DNA from 3 places in the Kocuria kalidii genome. Region 1 is predicted to be linked to each of the others. Evidence: riboswitches for the same ligand, from Rfam matches in the RefSeq annotation. Region 1 holds a riboswitch; each other region holds the start of a gene.
What was found. A riboswitch is a leader RNA that binds a small molecule or an ion and turns the genes downstream of it on or off. The one in region 1 is predicted to bind S-adenosylmethionine.
Positions count from the first base shown of each region.

Region 1 (6,574 bases):
TTGACGGGAACCACGGCCCCGCGCCGGTGCTGCCCGTCCGTGGTCACGAGGACCTTCGCGCCGGTGTCCTCCACCCGGAACCGCAGCGCCTCGGCGGAGAAGCCCCCGAAGACCAGCGAGTGCACCGCACCGATGCGGGCGCAGGCCAGGGTGATGATCACGGTTTCCGGGATGACGGGAAGATAGATCACCACCCGGTCGCCCTGCTCCACGCCCAGCGCGAGCAGGGCGTTGGCCGCCCGGGAGACCTCCCGCTGCAGGTCCGCGTAGGTGTAGACTAGGCGGTCGCCGGGCTCCCCCTCGAAGTACAGGGCCACGTGGGCGCCGCGGCCGGCCTCGACGTGGCGGTCCACGCAGTTGTGCGCCACGTTGAGCTTCCCGCCCTCGAACCACGCGAGCTCCGGGACCGACCAGGTGGGGCTGCCGTCGGCGTCCTTGCCGATCCGCCGCGGCGCCGCGAAGCGGTGGGCCGTGGTCCACGGCTCGGCCCAGTCCAGGCGGGAGGCCTGGTTCTCCCAGAACGCGATCCGGGCCTCGTCCGAGACGCGCGCGGGGTTCGGGACGGGGGAGTGCGGGTCGCTCCAGCTGTGGCTCACGGTGCTGCGGTCCTTTCCTGCCGGCGCGAAATCTGTCTGCGCGAAATCTGTCTGCGCGAAACCTGTCTGCCCGGCTCCGGTCTGCGCGGTTCCTGCTCGGGCGGACGGGTCCACTGTGCCAGGCGCACGTGTCACGCCCATTTCCGGACGGCCCACTTCTCGAACACGCCCAGCAGGGCGTCGGAGAGCTTGCCGAGCACGGCCAGCAGGACGATCGCCAGGAGCAGGCGGTCGGTGCGGCCGTTGTTCTGCGAGTCGGTGAGCAGCCAGCCCAGGCCCATGGAGGCCCCCAGCAGCTCGGCGGCCACCAGGAACAGCCACGCCTGGGCCAGGGCCAGGCGGAGACCCGAGATCACCGACGGCATGACCGCCGGCAGCTGCACCGTGGTGAGCAGGCGCAGCCCGTGGATCCCGAAGGCCCGCGCCGCCTCGATGAGGTTGCGGTCCACGTGCCGCAGCGCCGCGGAGACGGTGGTGTAGACGGGGAAGAACGCGCCGATGGCCACCAGCGTCACCTTCGAGTCCTCGCCGAGGCCGATCCACAGCAGCAGCAGCGGCACCCACGCCAGCGAGGGCACGGCCCGGAAGGCCCCGATCGTGGGGCCGACCAGCGTGGAGCCCCAGCGGGAGAGGCCGATGAAGGACCCCGCCAGGAGGCCCAGCCCGGCGCCGAGCAGGAAGCCGATCAGCACGCGCTGGGTCGAGATGCCCACGTGCGTCCACAGGTCCCCGCCGGCCAGCAGGCCGAGCCCGGCCTCGAGCACCGCGAGCGGGGCCGGCAGCTGGACGGCGCTGAAGACTCCGGCGGTGGACAGCACGTGCCACAGCAGCAGCAGCGCCGCGGGCAGGAGCAGGCCCAGCCCGGTGCGCAGCAGGGGCCGCCGCCGGGAAGCCTCCGCGGCCGGCGGGGGCGCGTCGTCCGGGGCGTCGGTGCGCTCGGCCTCCTCGGCAGGGGGCAGCGGCCGCGTCATTCCTGCTCCCCGACGAGCTCGGCCCCGCGGTCGGCGTCGGCGTTCTCGGCGTAGGAGCTCTCCACGATGCTCGCGAGCGCCTCGTCGATCTGCTCCTGGCCGGCCACGTCGTCGGACTCGACGAAGATCGGACCCACCTTCTCGAGGACCGCGAGCTGCTCGTCGCCGGGCACGTGGTCGATGTCCAGGTTGGTGCGCTCGAGCACCTTCTCGGCCACGGACAGCTCGATCCCGGCCGCCTCGGAGAGCAGCTGCGCGGTCTCCCGGGTGTTCGCCTGCGCCCACTCCCGGGCGTAGGCGTAGACGTCCACCACGGTCTGGGCGGCCTCGGGCCGCTCCTCGAGGAAGGTCTCGTGCGCGTTCAGGAAGCCGTAGGTGTTGAAGTCGACGTTGCGGTAGAACAGCTCGGCGCCGTCCTCCTCCGCGGCGGCCATGATCGGGTCGAGCCCGGCCCAGGCGTCCACCTGGCCGTTCTCGAGGGCGGCGCGGCCGTCGGCGTGCTGCAGGGTCTGGATCGTGACGTCCCCCGGGTCCACCCCCGCCTCGTCGAGGGCCTGGAGCAGGAAGAAGTAGGGGTCGGTGCCCTTGGTCGCGGCCACGGTGCGGCCCGCCAGATCGGCGACCTCCTGCACCTCGCTGTCCGCCGTGGTCACCAGGGCGGACCACTCCGGCTGCGAGTAGACGTCGATCACGTGGATCGGGGTGCCGTTGCTGCGGGCCAGCAGCGCCGCGGAGCCCGCGGTGGAGCCGATGTCGACCGCCTCGGCGCGCAGCGCCTCGTTGGCCTTGTTCGACCCGGCGGACTGCACCCACTCGACCTCGACGCCCTCAGCGGAGAACGCCTCCTCGAGCCACCCCTTCTCCTTGATCACGACGGAGAGCGGGTTGTAGGTGGCCCAGTCCACGCGGACGGTGCCGTCGCCGGCGGCCTCCGCCTGGCCCTCGCCCTCACCGGCCATGCAGCCGGTCAGGGCGAGCGCCAGGACGGCGGTGAGAGCGGGGATCGTGCGGACGGAGCGCTGGGGCAGGGGCATGGCGGGGCCTTTCGTGGTGGACGGGCGGGGCCGGTGGCGCGGGCGGGCGCGGCGGTCCGGGGAACGGGGCGGGGCGGTTCGGGGGCGGGTCAGCGGGTCGCGTCAGTGGTGGGTGTCGACGCCGAGGTGGCCGAGGAGCTGCACGCGCAGGTCGGCGAGGACCTCGGAGGACCGGTCCCGGGGGCGCTCCCCGGGCACCGGGAGCACCGTGCTGATCGACGCCGGGGCGGTGGGGCCGGTCCGGTCCAGGACCACGATCCGGTCCGCGAGCTGCAGCGCCTCGTCCACGTCGTGGGTGACGAGCAGGACGGTCGTGGGCTGGGCCTCGTGGATCGTGAGCAGGAGGTCCTGCATCCGGAGGCGGGTGAGGGCGTCGAGCGCGCCGAAGGGCTCGTCGAGCAGGAGGACGCCGGGGTTGCGGGCGAGGGCCCGGGCCAGGGAAGCGCGCTGGGCCATGCCTCCGGAGATCGCACGGGGGCGGTGGTCCGCGTGCGCGGTGAGGCCGACCAGGCGCAGCAGGTCGTCGATCTCGGCGTTGCCCTCGTCGCGGGGGAGCCCACGGGGCAGGCCCAGGCGGACGTTCTCGCGGACGGAGCGCCACGGCAGCAGGCGGGGCTCCTGGAAGGCGACCGCGCAGCGCGGGTCGATCCCGGACACGGGCGTGCCGTCGATGAGCACCCGGCCCGCGGAGGCGGTGTCGAGCCCCGCCGCGGCGCGCAGCAGGGTGGACTTCCCGCACCCCGACGGCCCCAGGATCGCCAGCACCTCGCCGGGCCCGGCGGTGACGTCCACGTCCTGCAGGACGTGGTGGGTCTCGCGGCCGGACGGGAAGGCCTTGCCGACGTGCTCGAACGCCACGGAGAAGGCGCGCTTCGGGGTGCCCGGTGCGCCGGACGGCGCAGGGCGGAGCAGGGAGGTGCTCATGATCAACTCCATCGGTCCTGGCTTTAGCACCTTGCACGGGGGATCAGGAGGATCCGTGCCGGTTGCTGCGACGTCGACGAGCCAGGTCTCTCAGCCGCTCCGGATGGTTACGCGGTCCATTGAACGTCCTCGACGTGTTCCCTGGCAAATGCGCTCCCTCCGCGGCGACGGCGGGACCGGGTGGCACGCGGGCCGTCCGTGCCCCACCATGGACCCATGACGAGCCGCAATCCCTCGCCCCGAGCCGACCTGGTGCGCGACGCCTGCACGGCGTTCGGCGCGGTCCTCGACGGCCTCGGCGACGACGACTCCTGGGCCGCGACCGGGTGCACGGGGTGGTCGGTCCGGGACCTCGTGCACCACTGTGCGATGGATGGGCTGCGGGGGCTGGTCGCCCTGCACACGCCCACGACCGCCCGCCCGGACCGGGACGCCGCGACCTACTGGACGGACTGGGGCGGGGACCCGGAGGCGGCCGCCGAGAGCCGGCGCCGGGCCCGGGTGGCGGCCTCCATGCTCCCGGACTGGGACGCCGTGCGCGAGCTCTACCGCGGGACCGCCGGGGCGCTCGTGCACGCGGCCGAGCACCGCGGCAGCGGCGGCGCGGTCCGCACCGACGGGCACGTGCTGCGCGTCGAGGACCTGCTGAGCACCCTCGCGGTGGAGGCCACGGTGCACCACCTGGACCTGATCCAGCACCTGGACGGCTCGCCCGGGCCCGCCGCGGACGGGCTCGCCGAGGTCCGCCGGGTCCTCACCGACCTCTGGGAGCGGGAGCCGCTCGAGCACTGGAGCGACGAGCACTTCGCCCGCGTGGGCACCGGCCGGGCGGAGCTGTCCGCCCCGGAGCGCGCGGAGCTGGGAGCGTACGCCGACCTCCTGCCCCTCTTCTCCTGAACCTCCCCCGCTACCCCGGGGCGGGGACGTGGTTCCCGTGCCAGGCTGGGGGCATGAGCCGCAACGACCCCGCCGTCATCGACCGCCTCCTGACCCGGCCCGGCCGGTGGGCCGTCGTGGGACTGACCGGCAACACGGCCCGCACCGCGCACTCGGTCGCGCGGCGGCTCCGGGACGACCTCGGCATGACGATCGTCCCCGTGAACCCGAAGGGCGAGCCGGTGCACGGCGAGCGCGGCTTCCGCACGCTCGCCGAGGTCCCGCGGCCGATCGACGTGGTGGACTGCTTCGTCAACTCCCGGCGCGTCGGCGCGGTGGTGGACCAGGCCATCGCCGCCGGCGCGGGAGCGGTGTGGCTGCAGCTCGGCGTCGTGGACGAGGACGCGGCCGCCCGGGCCGAACGGGCCGGCCTCGACGTGGTCATGGACACCTGCCCCCTGATCGAGCTCCGGCCCCGGCTCCGGCGGGGCTGGACCCTCGACCCCCGCCGGGATCCGCCGTTCCTCCCGCCCGCCTGAGCCGCCCCGTCCCCGGCGGGACGCGGCTTGCGCCGGGCGCGGGGAGAGCCGCTAAACTGTTCCGCGACGACGATGACGAGTCCCGACGCGAAGCTCTGGCTGGTCGGGCGGCAACCCTCTCCCGTAGCGGGGTGCCCCAGATGAACATCGGGCCGCGGTGCACCCGCTCCGTGGCAAGTACGGCGCCCCTGAGTGCGTCGGACCCGCGAGCAGGTCTCCACGACGCACGGGCGCGGGTCGGCATCGACCCGGGAGGAACACCCTTGAGCAAGCGCATCGCCCTGAACGCGTTCGACATGACCTGCGTGGGCCACCAGGCCCCCGGCCTGTGGAAGCACCCGCGCTCCCGCGCGGACGAGTACAACACGATCGAGTACTGGACGGACGTGGCCCAGCTCCTGGAGCGGGGGCTGTTCGACGCCCTGTTCCTCGCGGACGTCGTCGGGTACTACGACGTCTACCAGAACTCCGCCGCACCGGTGATCAGGGACGCCACCCAGATCCCGGTCAACGACCCCTTCATGCAGATCTCCGCGATGGCGGCCGTGACGAAGCACCTGGGCTTCGGCGTGACCAGCGCCATCACCTACGAGCAGCCGTACCCGCTGGCCCGGAAGTTCGCCACGCTCGACCACCTGACCCGGGGCCGGATGGGCTTCAACGTGGTGACGTCCTACCTCAGGTCCGCCGCCGAGAACCACGGGCTGACGGAGCAGATCTCCCACGACGAGCGCTACGAGATCGCCGAGGAGTTCATGGAGGTCTGCTACAAGCTCTGGGAGGGCTCCTGGGAGGACGGCGCCGTCCGGCGCGACCGGGCCAACGGGGTCTTCGCCGACCCGGCCCTCGTGCACCCCATCCAGCACCACGGCAAGTACTTCGACGTCCCGGGCATCGGCCTGACCGAGCCCTCGCCGCAGCGCACGCCGCTGATCTTCCAGGCCGGTGCGTCCTCCCGCGGGCGGGCGTTCGCCGGCCGCCACGCCGAGGCGGTGTTCGTGGGCGGCATCCGACCCGACCTCACCCGCGTGGTCACCGACAAGCTGCGGGACGAGGCGGAAGCCCACGGGCGGGGCCGTGACGACCTCAAGATCTTCGCCATGCTGCACGTGATCGTCGACGAGACCGACGCGAAGGCCGAGCAGAAGCGCCGCGACTACGAGCGCTACGCGGACACCGACGGGGCCCTGGGCCTCGTGGGCGGCTGGTCCGGCGTGGACCTGGGCCGCTACGACGAGAACGACGTCCTGGAGTACATCAAGACCGAGTCCATCCAGTCCTTCCTGACCCCGTTCACCACCGCCGACCCCCACAAGAAGTGGACGGTCAAGGAGGTCGCGAAGCACATCTCGATGGGCGGCATGGGCGTGCCCATCGTCGGCTCCCCGCAGACGGTGGCCGACGAGCTCGAGCGCTGGATCGACGAGGGCGGGCTGGACGGCATCAACCTCGCCTACCACGTGTCCCCGGGATCGTTCGAGGACTTCGTGGAGTGGGTCGTGCCGGAGCTGCAGAAGCGCGGCCGCTACCGGACCGGGTACGAGGGCACCACGCTGCGCGAGAACCTCTACGGCCAGGGCCGGACCAAGGTGCTCGGCACCCACCCGGCCGCCGCGCACCGGGGCGCCTACGCG
Region 1 is NZ_JBISWJ010000044.1:88-6,661, reverse strand. It holds gene ACH9D3_RS06645 (AMP-binding protein) at 1-596, opposite strand, end outside; gene ACH9D3_RS06640 (ABC transporter permease) at 728-1,567, opposite strand; gene ACH9D3_RS06635 (aliphatic sulfonate ABC transporter substrate-binding protein) at 1,564-2,601, opposite strand; gene ACH9D3_RS06630 (ATP-binding cassette domain-containing protein) at 2,704-3,525, opposite strand; SAM riboswitch class I at 3,531-3,635, opposite strand; gene ACH9D3_RS06625 (maleylpyruvate isomerase N-terminal domain-containing protein) at 3,742-4,422, shown strand; gene ACH9D3_RS06620 (CoA-binding protein) at 4,476-4,940, shown strand; SAM riboswitch class IV at 5,012-5,126, shown strand; gene ACH9D3_RS06615 (NtaA/DmoA family FMN-dependent monooxygenase) at 5,204-6,574, shown strand, end outside.

Region 2 (6,574 bases), on a different contig from region 1:
CACTCGCCGCGGAAGATCGCCATGACCTGCATGGGGTCCACGCCCTTGGTCATGACCGCCACGGTGTCCCGGTAGGTGGGGAACAGCCAGTCGCCCTCCGCGAGGCACAGGGCCGCCGCCACCTGGCAGGCCTCCTGGCCGTGGCTGGACGGATAGACGGCCATGCGGCCCTGGCGGACCAGCGCGGAGTTCTGGTCGTTGACCCGCCGGCCGACCACCAGCTTCTCGTAGGCGTCCAGCAGCACCTCGGGGTCGGGCAGCGGGTACTCGTGGCCGGGGCCGGTGCCCTGCTCCTCGGGGGCGAGCAGGCGCCCGTCCGGGTCGACCATGCGGATCTCGCCGCGGGCCGGGAGCATGTACTGCTCCGGCGTGATGCCGAAGCTCTGGGAGGCCCGGAGGATCGGGTCCTCGGGGGTCTCGACGGTCTGGCTCATGGTGTCCCCTCGGTCGGTCCCCGGTCGCGGGGAGGCAGGAAGGATGGGAAGGCTGGGAAGCCTGAAAACTGGGAGGGCTTCGTCTCCCCAGTATGCGAACAGGCGAGGGTTCGTATCCACGGAGGGGGGAAAGTGCAGAATAGTGAGCAGGTCGGCGTGATCTCCGTGGACGAAATGTCCTAGTGTGGCGTGGAGCACATGCATTCGTCCGACACGCTGCGGACGCTGCGCCCGCCCCCCACCCCGAAGGAGCCCCCCGTGCCCTCGACCCCCGTGCCGCTGGACGAGACCGACCAGAGGATCCTCGCGGAGCTGTCCCGGGACGCCCGGCAGTCGGTGACGGCCATCGCCGCGGCCGTGCACGTCTCCCGCGCCCACGCCTACGCCCGCATCAACCGGCTCCGGGACGAAGGGGTGATCCTGCGCTTCAGCACCGTGATCGACCCGGTGCGGGCGGGCCTGCAGGCCTCCGCCTACGTGACGCTCAAGCTCCGGCAGAACACCTGGCGGGAGCTGTGCGCCCAGCTCCGGGCGATCCCGGCCGTGCAGCACATCGCCCTGGTCGGCGGGAACTTCGACGTCATGCTGCTCGTGCGGGCGGTCGACACCGTGCACCTGCGGCAGGTGATCTTCGAGCACATCCAGCAGCTGCCCGGCGTGGTGGACACCCAGACGTTCCTGGTCTTCGAGGACATCGACACGAGGGCCTGACCGGGGTCCCGCGCCCGCGCCCCGCCGTGACGACGTCATGAAGCGTCACGGTCGTCATCTTCCGACGCAGGGAGACATCCGACTACCTCTGCGCATAGTGTCGTTCCAGCTTCACGAGACGTGACCGCGAAGCTCCGACTTGGTCACGCACCAACCCCATGCTCATCGGGTGGTTCGGATGAGGAAGCGGCCTGCATCTTCCGCGGCGTGCCCACCGGGCCGGTGCGGACGACCGGTGCGGGTAAGAGCAAGCGCACAGGAGCAGCGCCATGTCCACCCCCGTGACAGTCCACGACCTCGCGACCCGGCAGATCCACGCCGGCACCCAGGACGACGTCACCCAGCGCACCCTGACGGTGCCGATCTACCAGACCGCGGCGTTCGAGTTCCCGGACTACGAGGCGGCCCGGCAGATGTTCGCCCAGACGCGGGCGGGCTTCACCTACACGCGCACCGGCAACCCCACGGTGGCCGTGCTCGAGCAGCGCATCAGCGACCTCGAGGGCGGCGCGGGCGCCGTGGCCACCGGCTCCGGCCAGTCCGCCGTGGCCGTGGCGCTGCTGGCCCTGCTGGGCCAGGGCGCCGGCAAGCACCTCGTGGCCTCCGAGAAGCTGTACGGCGGGACGGTGGACCTGCTCACCGACTCCTTCGCGGACTTCGGCATCGAGGTCGACTTCGTGGACCCCACGGCCCCCGCGGCGTGGGCGGCGGCCGTGCGCCCCGACACCCGGGCGTTCCTGCTCGAGTCGATCGGCAACCCGCTGGCCACCCTCCCGGACCTGCCCGGGATCGCCGACGTCGCCCGGGCGGCCGGGGTGCCCGTCGTCGTCGACAACACCCTCGCGTCCCCGGTCCTGTACCGGCCGCTGGAGAAGGGCGCCGACATCGTGGTGCACTCCGCCACCAAGTTCCTGGGCGGGCACGGCAACGCGCTCGCCGGGGCGGTCGTGGACGGCGGGACGTTCGACTGGTCCGCGCGGCCCGGGAAGTGGCCGCAGTTCACGCAGGCCCGCGCCCGCTGGGGCGGCCGGAGCCTGGTCGACAAGTGCGCCGGCGCCAGCCCCTACCTGCACCTGGTCCGGGCCAAGTACGTGCACGACCTCGGGACCACGCTGTCCCCGTTCAACGCCAGCCAGATCCTGCAGGGCACCGAGACCCTCGACCTGCGCGTGGCCCGCCACACGGCCTCGGCGCTGGCGGTGGCCGAGTTCCTCGCCGGGCACCCCGCCGTCGCCCGCGTCCACCACCCCGGCGTGCCCGGGGACCCCGGTGCCGGGATCGCGGCCCGGGACTTCCCCCTCGGGACCGGCTCCGTGTTCTCCTTCGACCTCGCCGCCCCGGACGACGCCGTGGGGCCGTTCATCGACGGGCTGCGGCTGTTCAAGCTGGTCGCCAACGTCGGGGACACCCGCAGCCTCGTGTCCCACCCGGCGGCCATGACGCACTGCCGCCTGACCCCCGAGCAGCGCCGGGCCGGCGGCATCGCCGAGACCACGGTCCGGCTGTCGATCGGCCTCGAATCGCCCCAGGACCTCGTGGCCGATCTCGGCCAGGCCCTCGACACGGTCCTCGAGACCGTCCAGACCTCCCGGAAGTGAGCCCCGTCATGACGTCCTCCACCGAGACCCGCACCCGCCCCCGGGGCTTCACCACGACCGCCGTCCACGCCGGCCAGCAGCCCGACCCGCTGACCGGGGCGGTCATCCCGCCGATCTACCAGACCTCGACCTTCGCCCAGGACGGGATCAACGTGCTGCGCGCCGGGCACGAGTACAGCCGCGGCTCCAACCCCACCCGCAGCGGCTTCGAGGAGCAGCTCGCGGCCCTCGAGCGGGGCGAATGCGGATTCGCGTTCGCATCGGGGATCGCCGCCGAGGACGCGCTGCTGCGCGCGGTGCTGCGCCCGGGCGACCACATCGTGCTCGGCGCCGACGGCTACGGCGGCACCAACCGGCTGATCACCAAGGTCCTCGCCCCCTGGGACATCGGGCACACGGCCGTGGACATCGCCGACCTCGACGACGTCCGGGCGGCCGTGCGGGCGGGGACCACGAAGGTGCTGTGGCTCGAGACGCCGTCCAACCCGCTGCTCGGCATCGCCGACGTGGCCGCCTGGGCGCAGCTCGCCCGGGACGCCGGGGCGCTGCTGGTCGTCGACAACACCTTCGCGTCCCCGTACCTGCAGAACCCGCTCGAGCTCGGCGCGGACGCCGTGGTGCACTCCACCACCAAGTACATCGGCGGGCACTCCGACGTGCTCGGCGGCGCCGTGGTGGTCGGGGCTGCCGAGTGGCGCGGCGTCCCCCTCGCCGAGGCGGTCGGCTTCCAGCAGTTCGCCGCCGGTGCCGTGGCCGGGCCCCAGGACAGCTACCTGGCCGCCCGCGGGCTCAAGACCCTGAGCCTGCGGATGGAGCGCCACCAGGACAACGCGCAGCGGATCGCCGAGTGGCTGCTGGAGCGACCGGAGGTCTCCCGGGTGCTCTACCCCGGGCTGCCCGGGCACCCCGGCCACGCGCTCGCCGCCGCGCAGATGCGCGGGTTCGGCGGGATGCTCTCCTTCCGGCTGGCCGGCGGGGAGGGTGCGGCCCGGGCGGTGGCGGAGGGCACCCGGCTGTACTCGCTGTCCGTGAGCCTGGGCGGCGTGGAGTCCCTGATCTGCTACCCCTCCGAGATGACCCACGCCTCCGTCCGGGGCACTGCGCTGGCCGTGCCCGTCGACCTGGTGCGGCTCTCCGTGGGCATCGAGGACGTCGAGGACCAGCTGGAGGACCTCGAGCGGACGCTCACCGGCGCCACCGCCTGACCCGGCACTAGCCTGGAGCACATGAGCACCGGCACCCCGCAGAACAGCACGCCCCAGGACAGCGCCGCGCAGCACGACGCCCTGCTCGAGCCGCCCGGGCCCCTGGTGGGCACCGACTGGCTCGCCGAGCACCTCGACGACCCCCGGCTCGTGCTCGTGGACGCGAGCTCCACGATGAACCGGGTCGAGGAGGCCATCCCCGGGGCGCTGCTCCTGGACCTGGACGGGCCCTTCTCGGACCCGTCCTCGGACCTGCCGCACACGATGCCCACGGCGGAGCGCCTGACCGCCGCGGCCCGTGCGCTCGGGATCTTCCGGACGAGCACGCTCGTCGCCTACGACGGCAAGGGGGTCTTCGCGTCCGCCCGCGTCTGGTGGATGTTCCGGGCCGCGGGCCTCGACCGCGTCGCCGTCCTCGACGGCGGCCTCCCGGCGTGGGCCGCCGAGGGCCGGCCCACCGCGGCGCACGCCGCACCCCCCGCGGATCCGGGGGACGTCGAGCTCGCGCCCCGCGAGGGGTTCTTCGCCGGGGCGGAGGACGTCGCCCGGGCGCTCGAGGACCCCGGCGCCGGCGTCCTCGACGCCCGTTCCGCCGGCCGGTTCGCGGGCACCGAGCCCGAGCCGCGGCCGGGCCTGCGCCCGGGGCACATGCCCGGGGCGGTCAGCCTGCCGTACACCGACCTGCAGGACGCCCGCGGGCGGCTGCTGCCGGTGCCGCGGCTGCGGGAGCGGATCGACGCGGCAGCACCCGGGGGGCGGCGCATCGTCACCAGCTGCGGCTCGGGGATCACCGCCTGCGTCCTGGCGCTGGCCGCCCACCTGGCCGGCCGCGAGGACGTCGCCGTCTACGACGGCTCCTGGAGCGAGTGGGGACGTCCCGGTCCCCGGCCCGTGGAGGGCCCGGAGGGGATCAGCCCCGGTCCGGGGTCCGGCCCGCAGGGGTGATCCGCTCGGCCGCCTGCTCCGCCTGCTCCGCCTGCTCCGGCTGATCCGCCGCGCCGGGCCCGGGATCGTCCAGCGCGGCGGCCGTGGCGAGGATGTTGCGGGCCATGGACGGGAAGATGAACCCGTGGAAGGGCCACACGCCCCACCAGTAGAGCCGCCCCGGCAGGCCCCGCGGGAAGAAGATGGCCCGCTGCATGTACCGGCTGCCCTCGCCGTCGGGCTCCACGGACAGCTCGAGCCACGCCCGGCCGGGGGCCCGCATCTCGGCGTGCAGGAGCAGCTTGTGCCCCTCCTCCATGTCCTCGACGCGCCACCAGTCCACGTACTCGCCCACCTGGAGGTCCGTGGCGTCGCGGCGGCCCCGGTTCAGGCCGGCCCCGCCCACCAGCTTGTCCATCACTCCGCGGACCCGCCACGCCAGGGACAGGGAGTACCAGCCGTTGCGCCCGCCGATGGACTCGATGACCCGCCACACCTGCTCCGGCCGCGCCGGGCCCGTGCGGCTGCGCTCGTCCACGAACACCGTGCGCCCCGCCCAGTCCGGGTCCGACGGAAGAGGATCCGCGGCGCTCTCGGACGAGCCGTAGTGGACGTCCCACGTGGTCTCCACGGAGTTGTCCTCGATCTTCTTCAGCGCGAGCGCCACGGCACGGCGGTACCCGGCCAGCCCCTCGGGGGGCTGCGGGATGTAGTCGTCGATGTCGTGCTCGTCGGCCACGGCGTCGTGCTGCAGCGACTGGACGAGCGGCACGGCCAGGGCCAGCGGGATCGGCGTGACCATGCCCACCCAGAACCCGGACAGCCGGGGCGCCGGGAGGGGGAGGTGGAAGACGACGCGCCGGCGCAGCCCGGCGACCCGGGCGTAGCGGCGCATGGCGTCCGCGTAGGTCATGACGTCGCGGGAGCCGATGTCGAAGGTGCGGTTGAGCCCCTCCGGCAGGTCCATCGCGCGGACCAGGTAGTACAGCACGTCGCGGACGGCGATGGGCTCGATGCTGTTCGTCACCCAGGACGGCGCCGGCATGATCGGGAGGGTGTCGCCGAGGTGGCGGATCATCTCGAAGGACGCCGAGCCGGAGCCGATCACCACGCCGGCCTGCAGGACCACCGCGGGGACGGGGCTCTCGAGCAGGATCTCGCCCACCCGGACCCGGGAGCGCATGTGCTGGGACAGCTCCTCCCCCTGGGGGTGCAGGCCCGAGAGGTAGACGATGCGCCGGACCCCGGCCCGCTCGGCCGCCCGGACCACCGTCCGGGCCATCTCGGCCTCCTCCTCCTCGAACTGCCGGGAACCGCCCATGGAGTGCACCAGGTAGTACAGGGTGTGGACGTCCTGGCACGCCGCGGTCATGCCCTCGAGGTCGTTGAGGTCCGTCTCGGCGACCTCCACCTGGTCCCGCCACGGCACGGCGCGCAGCTTGCCGGGAGACCGGACGGCCACGCGCACGGAGTGCCCGGCCTCGACCATCCTGGGCGCCAGGCGCCCTCCGACGTAGCCGGTGGCACCGGTGATGAGGACGCGCTGGGGAGAGGTCATGGCCTGCCTTTCGTGCGGGTTCCGCGAGCGTATCAACGCCGCCTGACAGGACCCCGCGCCGGGCGTCCTCCCGGCCGCGCCGCGGCAGGCGGCGCCGGCGCTCCGGCACGCGGAGCGGAGGTGCTCCGGCACGCGGAACGGCCG
Region 2 is NZ_JBISWJ010000049.1:3,352-9,925, forward strand. It holds gene ACH9D3_RS07320 (thiamine pyrophosphate-dependent enzyme) at 1-434, opposite strand, end outside; gene ACH9D3_RS07325 (Lrp/AsnC family transcriptional regulator) at 693-1,145, shown strand; SAM riboswitch class IV at 1,255-1,376, shown strand; gene ACH9D3_RS07330 (PLP-dependent transferase) at 1,415-2,743, shown strand; gene ACH9D3_RS07335 (cystathionine gamma-synthase) at 2,752-3,948, shown strand; gene ACH9D3_RS07340 (rhodanese-like domain-containing protein) at 3,970-4,893, shown strand; gene ACH9D3_RS07345 (DUF2867 domain-containing protein) at 4,859-6,430, opposite strand.
Region 2: it holds a riboswitch for S-adenosylmethionine, as region 1 does, so the genes downstream of both, ACH9D3_RS07330 (PLP-dependent transferase) here and ACH9D3_RS06615 (NtaA/DmoA family FMN-dependent monooxygenase) in region 1, are expected to answer to the same signal.

Region 3 (6,574 bases), on a different contig from region 1:
CCCGAGTTCCAAGAGCTGCGGAAGACCCACCGCGGCTTCGTCTTCCCGCTCGCGATCGTCTTCCTGGTCTGGTACCTGCTGTACGTGGTGCTCGCCATGTACGTGCCGCAGCTGTTCGCCATCCAGGTCGTCGGCAACGTCAACCTGGGCGTGATCCTGGGCCTGCTCCAGTTCGTCACGACCTTCGCGATCACGGGCGCCTACGTGGCCTTCGCCAACCGCAAGCTCGACCCGAAAGCCACGGCCATCCGAGAGCGCCTCGAGCCCAGCCTCGGCCCCACCGGCGGCGCCCACGGACAGGAGAACTGATCGATGAACCCCCTGCACTCCGCGCTCGCGCCCATGGCGACCGCCACCACGGAAACGGTCGGCACGCCATGGATCAACATCTCCATCTTCGGCGCGTTCGTCGTCGTCACGATGGTGGTCGTCCTCCGGGCCTCCAAGTCCACGGCCACGGCGGCCGACTACTACGCCGGCGGCCGCGGCTTCAGCGGCACCCAGAACGGACTCGCCATCGCGGGTGACTACCTCTCGGCGGCGTCCTTCCTGGGCATCGTCGGCGCGATCGCCATCCAGGGCTACGACGGGTTCCTGTACTCCATCGGCTTCCTCGTGGCCTGGCTCGTGGCTCTGCTGCTCATCGCCGAGCTCCTGCGCAACACCGGCAAGTTCACGATGGCCGACGTCCTGTCGTTCCGCCTGCGCCAGCGCCCCGTGCGCGTCGCGGCGTCCATCTCCACGCTCTCCGTGTCCGCGTTCTACCTGCTGGCCCAGATGGCCGGCGCCGGCGCGCTGGTGTCGCTGCTGCTCGGCATCGGATCCCGGACGGGCCAGTCGCTGGTCATCGTGGTCGTGGGCGCGCTGATGATCGTCTACGTGCTCGTGGGCGGGATGAAGGGCACCACCTACGTGCAGATCATCAAGGCCGTGCTCCTCGTCTCCGGCGTGGCGGTGATGACCGTCTGGATCCTGGCGCTGTACGGCTTCAACTTCTCCTCGCTGCTCGGTGACGCGGTCGCGGTCTCCGGCAACCCGGCCATCCTGGAGCCGGGCCTGCGCTACGGGGCCACGGAGACCAGCAAGCTGGACTTCATCTCCCTGGGCCTCGCCCTCGTCTTCGGCGCCGCGGGCCTGCCCCACGTGCTGATGCGCTTCTACACGGTGCCCACGGCCAAGGAGGCCCGCACCTCGGTGGTCTGGGCGATCGGGCTCATCGGCCTGTTCTACCTGTTCACCCTCATCCTCGGCTTCGGTGCGGCGGCCCTCATCGGCGCCGAGCGGATCCAGGCGGCGCCCGGCGGCGTGAACTCCGCGGCCCCGCTGCTGGCGTTCGAGCTGGGCGGTTCGCTGCTGATGGGCATCATCGCGGCGGTGGCCTTCGCCACGATCCTCGCGGTCGTCGCGGGCCTGGCCATCACGGCCTCGGCCTCGTTCGCCCACGACATCTACACCAGCGTCATCAAGAAGGGCGACTCCGACCCCCGCAAGGAGCTCAGGGTCGCCAAGACCACGGTGGTGGTCATCGGCCTCGTCTCCATCGCGGGCGGCATCGGTGCGCAGGGCCAGAACGTCGCGTTCCTCGTGGCGCTCGCCTTCGCGGTCGCGGCCTCGGCGAACCTGCCGACCATCCTGTACTCCCTGTACTGGCGGCGCTTCACCACCCGCGGCGCGGTCTGGTCCATGTACGGCGGCCTGATCATGTCGGTGGGGCTCATCATCTTCTCCCCGGTCATGTCCGGCACCGAGACGTCGATGATCCCGACGGCCGACTTCGCGTGGTTCCCGCTGCAGAACCCGGGCATCGTCTCGATCCCGGCCTCCTTCCTCCTCGGCTTCATCGGCTCCATGACGGAGCGCCGTCTCGAGGACCCGGTCAAGCAGTCCGAGATGGAGGTGCGCTCCCTCACAGGCATCGGTGCGGAGAAGCCCGTCGCCCACTGACGTCCTCCCCGCTCCCACCTGGAGCGACTCCCGGCCCGCCCGGAGCCACGGCTCCCCGGGCGGGCCGGTTCGCGTTCCCGACACGGCCGAGAATTCCCGAAAGTAAAAAGACAGGTGGCTGACCGTCGGTTAGGGTGGGTTCAGAAGCAACGTCAGGGTATTCCAGGGATACTCACCGGTTGCGTACAATGAAAGTCCCTCCCGGGACGGATAAGGAGCAGTCATGGGAATTCTCGGTTGGATCGTCCTCGGCCTCATCGCCGGCGCCCTCGCCAAGCTCATCATGCCGGGCAACCAGGGTGGCGGCATCATCGTCACCATGATCCTCGGCATCGTCGGAGCCCTCCTCGGAGGCTTCATCGGCTCGCTGATCGGCATCGGCAGCATCGACAGCTTCTGGGACCTGGGCACCTGGATCACCGCGATCGTCGGTGCGCTCATCGTGCTGTTCATCTGGGGCCTCATCACCGGCCGCAAGGGCCGCGCCCACTGATCGGACTCCCAGCGGGTGTCGAGGCCCCACTCACCGGAGACGGTGGGTGGGGCCTTCGTCGTACCCGGTCCTGCGGCGGGCCGGCGACCCCTCGGCACTGGGAGATACTGGGGCCATGACAGCCCCCGCCTCCTCGCCCCGCACCCGCTCCACGCCCGAGCTGCGCGCGCTCGCCGCCGCCGGCCCCCGCCGGATCAGCGTCCTCGGTTCGACGGGCTCGATCGGCACGCAGGCGCTCGACGTCGTGCGGGCCGTCCGTGAGCTCGACGGCGCGGCCCCGTTCACCGTGGTCGCGCTCGCGGCCGGGGGGCGCCACCCGGAGCTGCTGGCGGAGCAGGCCGTCGAGACCCGCGCGGCCCTCGTGGCGACGAGCGGGACCGGCCGGGACGCGGCCCGGCTGGCACGGCTGATCGCGGAGTGCGCGTCGGCCGCCGGGGCCACGGACTACCGCCCGGACGTCCTGCACGGACCCGATGCGGCATCGGCGGCCGCGGCCCACCCGGACGCCGACCTCGTACTCAACGGGATCACCGGCTCCATCGGACTCGCCCCCACGCTGGCGGCGCTGCGGGCCGGGCACAAGCTCGCCCTGGCGAACAAGGAGTCGCTGATCGCCGGAGGGGCTCTCGTCAAGGAGGCCGCGGCGGCCACCGGGGACCCGGACGCGCTGATCCCCGTGGACTCCGAGCACTCCGCCCTCGCGCAGGCGCTGCGCGGCGGCACCGCCGGAGAGGTGGACCGGCTCGTGCTGACGGCCTCCGGCGGCCCCTTCCGCGGCCGCTCCCGGGCCGAGCTCGAAGCGGTCACCCCGCAGGACGCGCTGCGCCACCCGACGTGGGACATGGGCCTGATGGTCACGACCAACTCGGCCTCCATGGTGAACAAGGCGCTCGAGGTGCTCGAGGCGCACCTGCTCTTCGACGTCCCGCTCGAGCGCATCGACGTGGTGGTCCACCCGCAGTCGGTCGTGCACTCCATGGTGCAGTTCGTGGACGGCTCGACGATCGCCCAGGCCTCGCCGCCCGACATGCGCCTGCCCATCGCGCTGGGCCTGGCCTGGCCGCACCGGGTGCCCGGCGCGGCCCCGGCGTGCGACTGGACGCGCGCCGCCGAGTGGACCTTCGAGCCGCTGGACCGGCAGGCGTTCCCCGCCGTGGACCTCATCAAGGCGGCGGGGGAGCGCGGCGGCACGTGCCCCGCGGTCTTCAACGCCGCCAACGAGGAGGCGGTGCAGGCCTTCCACCACGGCCGGATCCGCTTCCCGTCCATCGTGGACACGGTCGAGACGGTGCTCGGCGAGCACGAGGGGACCGGCAGCCCGGACCTCGAGGCGGTGCTCGAGGCCGAGCGCTGGGCCCGGCGCCGCGCCCACGAGGTCCTGGCCCGCTGACCGGCCCGGATTGGTCCCGCCGTACGTGCTAGTGTGTCCGGCGGATGACGAGTCCCAGCGCGAAGCCCTGGCTTGCTGGGCGGCAACCCTCTCCCGTAGTGGGGTGCCCCAGGTGAACCATCCGGCACCGGCCATCGACGGCCGGCGGCAAGTACGGTTCGACCGTGGACCCGCCCTCCGGCGTGCCCTCGACCGTGGCCGCCGTCCGTGATGCACCGGTGGGAAGCCCCGACATCCCGGACCCACGGAAAGGCACGACATGCGATCGCAGCGCCTCACCTTCTTCGCCCTGGCCACCACCCTCGGCCTCACCCTCACCGCCTGCGGCGGGGAATCCGGCACCAGCGCCGAGAACCCGGCCGACGACGGCGTCGTCACCATCGGCGTGGTGGGCGAGAACTCCACCCACGAGGCGCTGCAGCAGGTGGCGGAGGAGAACGGCGTGACCGTCGAGTACGTCTCCTTCAGCGACTACCAGCAGCCGAACCCCGCCCTGAGCAGCGGGGAGATCGACCTGAACTGGTTCCAGCACCCCGCGTTCCTCGCCGACTACAACAACAACGCCGAGGACACCATCACGCCGGTCGGCTCGACCTCGATCTACCCGCTGGGACTGTACTCGGAGGAGTACACGTCCTTGGACCAGTTCCAGGAGGGCGACACCGTGGCCGTGCCCAACGACTCGATCAACCTCTCCCGCGGCCTGCTCGTGCTGGAGGAGGCCGGCCTGATCCGCTTCACCTCCGAGACCACGGCCCCGACCGAGTTCGACATCGACGAGGAGAACTCCACCGTCTCCGTCACCCCGGTCTCGGCCGAGCAGACGGTGCTCTCCCTGGACTCCGTCCAGGGCTCGATCGTGAACAACGACTTCCTCGCGGACGCCGGACTCGACGCCGACGACGCGCTGTTCGAGGACGGCGCCGACAGCGAGGGCGCCCGCGCCTACGTCAACCTCTTCGCGGCCCAGGAGCAGTGGGCCGAGGACGAGACCCTGCAGCAGGTCGCCGGGTTCTACCACGACCCCGCCGTGCTCGAGGCCGAGGCCAACGAGACCGACGGCACCGCGGTGCCGCTGCAGCTCGAGCAGCAGGAGCTCGAGGACATCACCACCCGCTACGCCGAGGACCTGCAGGGGCAGTCGGAGTGACGGGTGCGGATCCGATCGTCCGGTTCGCCGGGGTGAGCAAGACCTTCGTGGTCGGCACCGGCCGCTCCCGCCGCGAGGTCACCGCCGTGGAGGACGTCACGCTCGACATCCGCCGCGGTGAGATCTTCGGCGTGATCGGCTACTCGGGCGCCGGCAAGTCCACGCTCGTGCGCCTCATCAACGGGCTCGAACCGGTGACGAGCGGCACCGTGGAGGTCGACGGCCGCCGGGTGGACGGGCGCACCGAGCCGCAGCTGGCGTCGCTGCGCCGGGACATCGGCATGATCTTCCAGCAGTTCAACCTCTTCACCTCGAGGACCGTGGCGGGCAACGTCGAGTACCCGCTCAAGCGGGCCGGCTGGCCCAAGGAGCGGCGCCGGCAGCGGGTCGCCGAGCTGCTCGAGTTCGTGGGCCTGAGCGAGCGGGCCCGCAACTACCCGGAGCAGCTGTCGGGCGGGCAGAAGCAGCGCGTGGGCATCGCCCGTGCGCTGGCGTCCAACCCCAAGCTGCTGCTCGCCGACGAGTCGACGAGCGCGCTGGACCCGGAGACCACCCAGGAGGTGCTGCAGGTGCTGCAGCGGGTCAACCGGGAGCTGGGCATCACGATCGTGCTCATCACCCACGAGATGGAGGTCGTGCGCGCGATCGCCGACCGCGTGGCCGTGATGGAGAACGGGCGGGTCGTGGAGCACGGCAGCACGGCCGAGGTGTTCTCCCGGCCGAGCACGCAGACCGCACGGCGCTTCGTCTCGTCGGTCATGCACACCGAGCCCGGCCCGGACGAGGTGGAGCGGCTGCGGCGCACCCACCACGGCCGGCTCGTGTCCGTGGACGTCCGGGACGACACCGACATCGGCGGGATCCTCTCCGACGGCGTCACCCGGGGCGTGCGCTTCACCATCGCCTTCGGGGGGATCAGCGTGCTGCAGGAGCAGTCCTTCGGCGCGCTCACGTTCGAGCTGCAGGGGGCCGACGACGCCGTGGACCAGGTGGTCGCCGAGCTCGCCCGGGTCACGACCGTGCGGGAGGTGGCGGCATGACGGACTGGTCGGTCCTCGGACCCGAACTGCTCAAGGCCGTCGGGGAGACCCTGTACATGGTCACGGCGACCCTGGTGCTCGCGGGCCTCCTGGGCCTGCTCGTGGGCACGGGCCTGTACGTCACCCGGCGGGGCAGCATCCTGGAGAACCGGGTGGTCTTCACGGCGCTGAACGTGCTCGTGAACTTCGTCCGGCCCATCCCGTTCATCATCCTGCTCGCGGCCCTGGGACCGCTGACCACCGCGGTGGTCGGCTCCCGGCTCGGCCCCAACGCGGCGATCTTCGCGATGACCATCGGGGCGACCTTCGCGGTCGCGCGCATCGTGGAGCAGAACCTGGTGGGGGTCGACCCCGGTGTGGTCGAGGCGGCGCGGTCCATGGGCGTGTCCCGGTTCAGGATCATCACCACGGTGATCCTGCCCGAGGCGCTGGGGCCCCTGGTGCTCGGCTACACCTTCCTCGTCATCGGCATCACGGACATGTCCGCGATGGCCGGTGCCATCGGCGCCGGGGGCCTGGGCGACTTCGCCCTGCGCCTGGGCTACCAGCGGTTCAAC
Region 3 is NZ_JBISWJ010000086.1:13,003-19,576, reverse strand. It holds gene ACH9D3_RS12840 (DUF485 domain-containing protein) at 1-309, shown strand, start outside; gene ACH9D3_RS12835 (sodium:solute symporter family transporter) at 313-1,944, shown strand; gene ACH9D3_RS12830 (GlsB/YeaQ/YmgE family stress response membrane protein) at 2,168-2,437, shown strand; gene dxr (1-deoxy-D-xylulose-5-phosphate reductoisomerase) at 2,553-3,827, shown strand; SAM riboswitch class IV at 3,871-3,987, shown strand; gene ACH9D3_RS12820 (MetQ/NlpA family ABC transporter substrate-binding protein) at 4,087-4,977, shown strand; gene ACH9D3_RS12815 (ATP-binding cassette domain-containing protein) at 4,974-6,017, shown strand; gene ACH9D3_RS12810 (methionine ABC transporter permease) at 6,014-6,574, shown strand, end outside.
Region 3: it holds a riboswitch for S-adenosylmethionine, as region 1 does, so the genes downstream of both, ACH9D3_RS12820 (MetQ/NlpA family ABC transporter substrate-binding protein) here and ACH9D3_RS06615 (NtaA/DmoA family FMN-dependent monooxygenase) in region 1, are expected to answer to the same signal.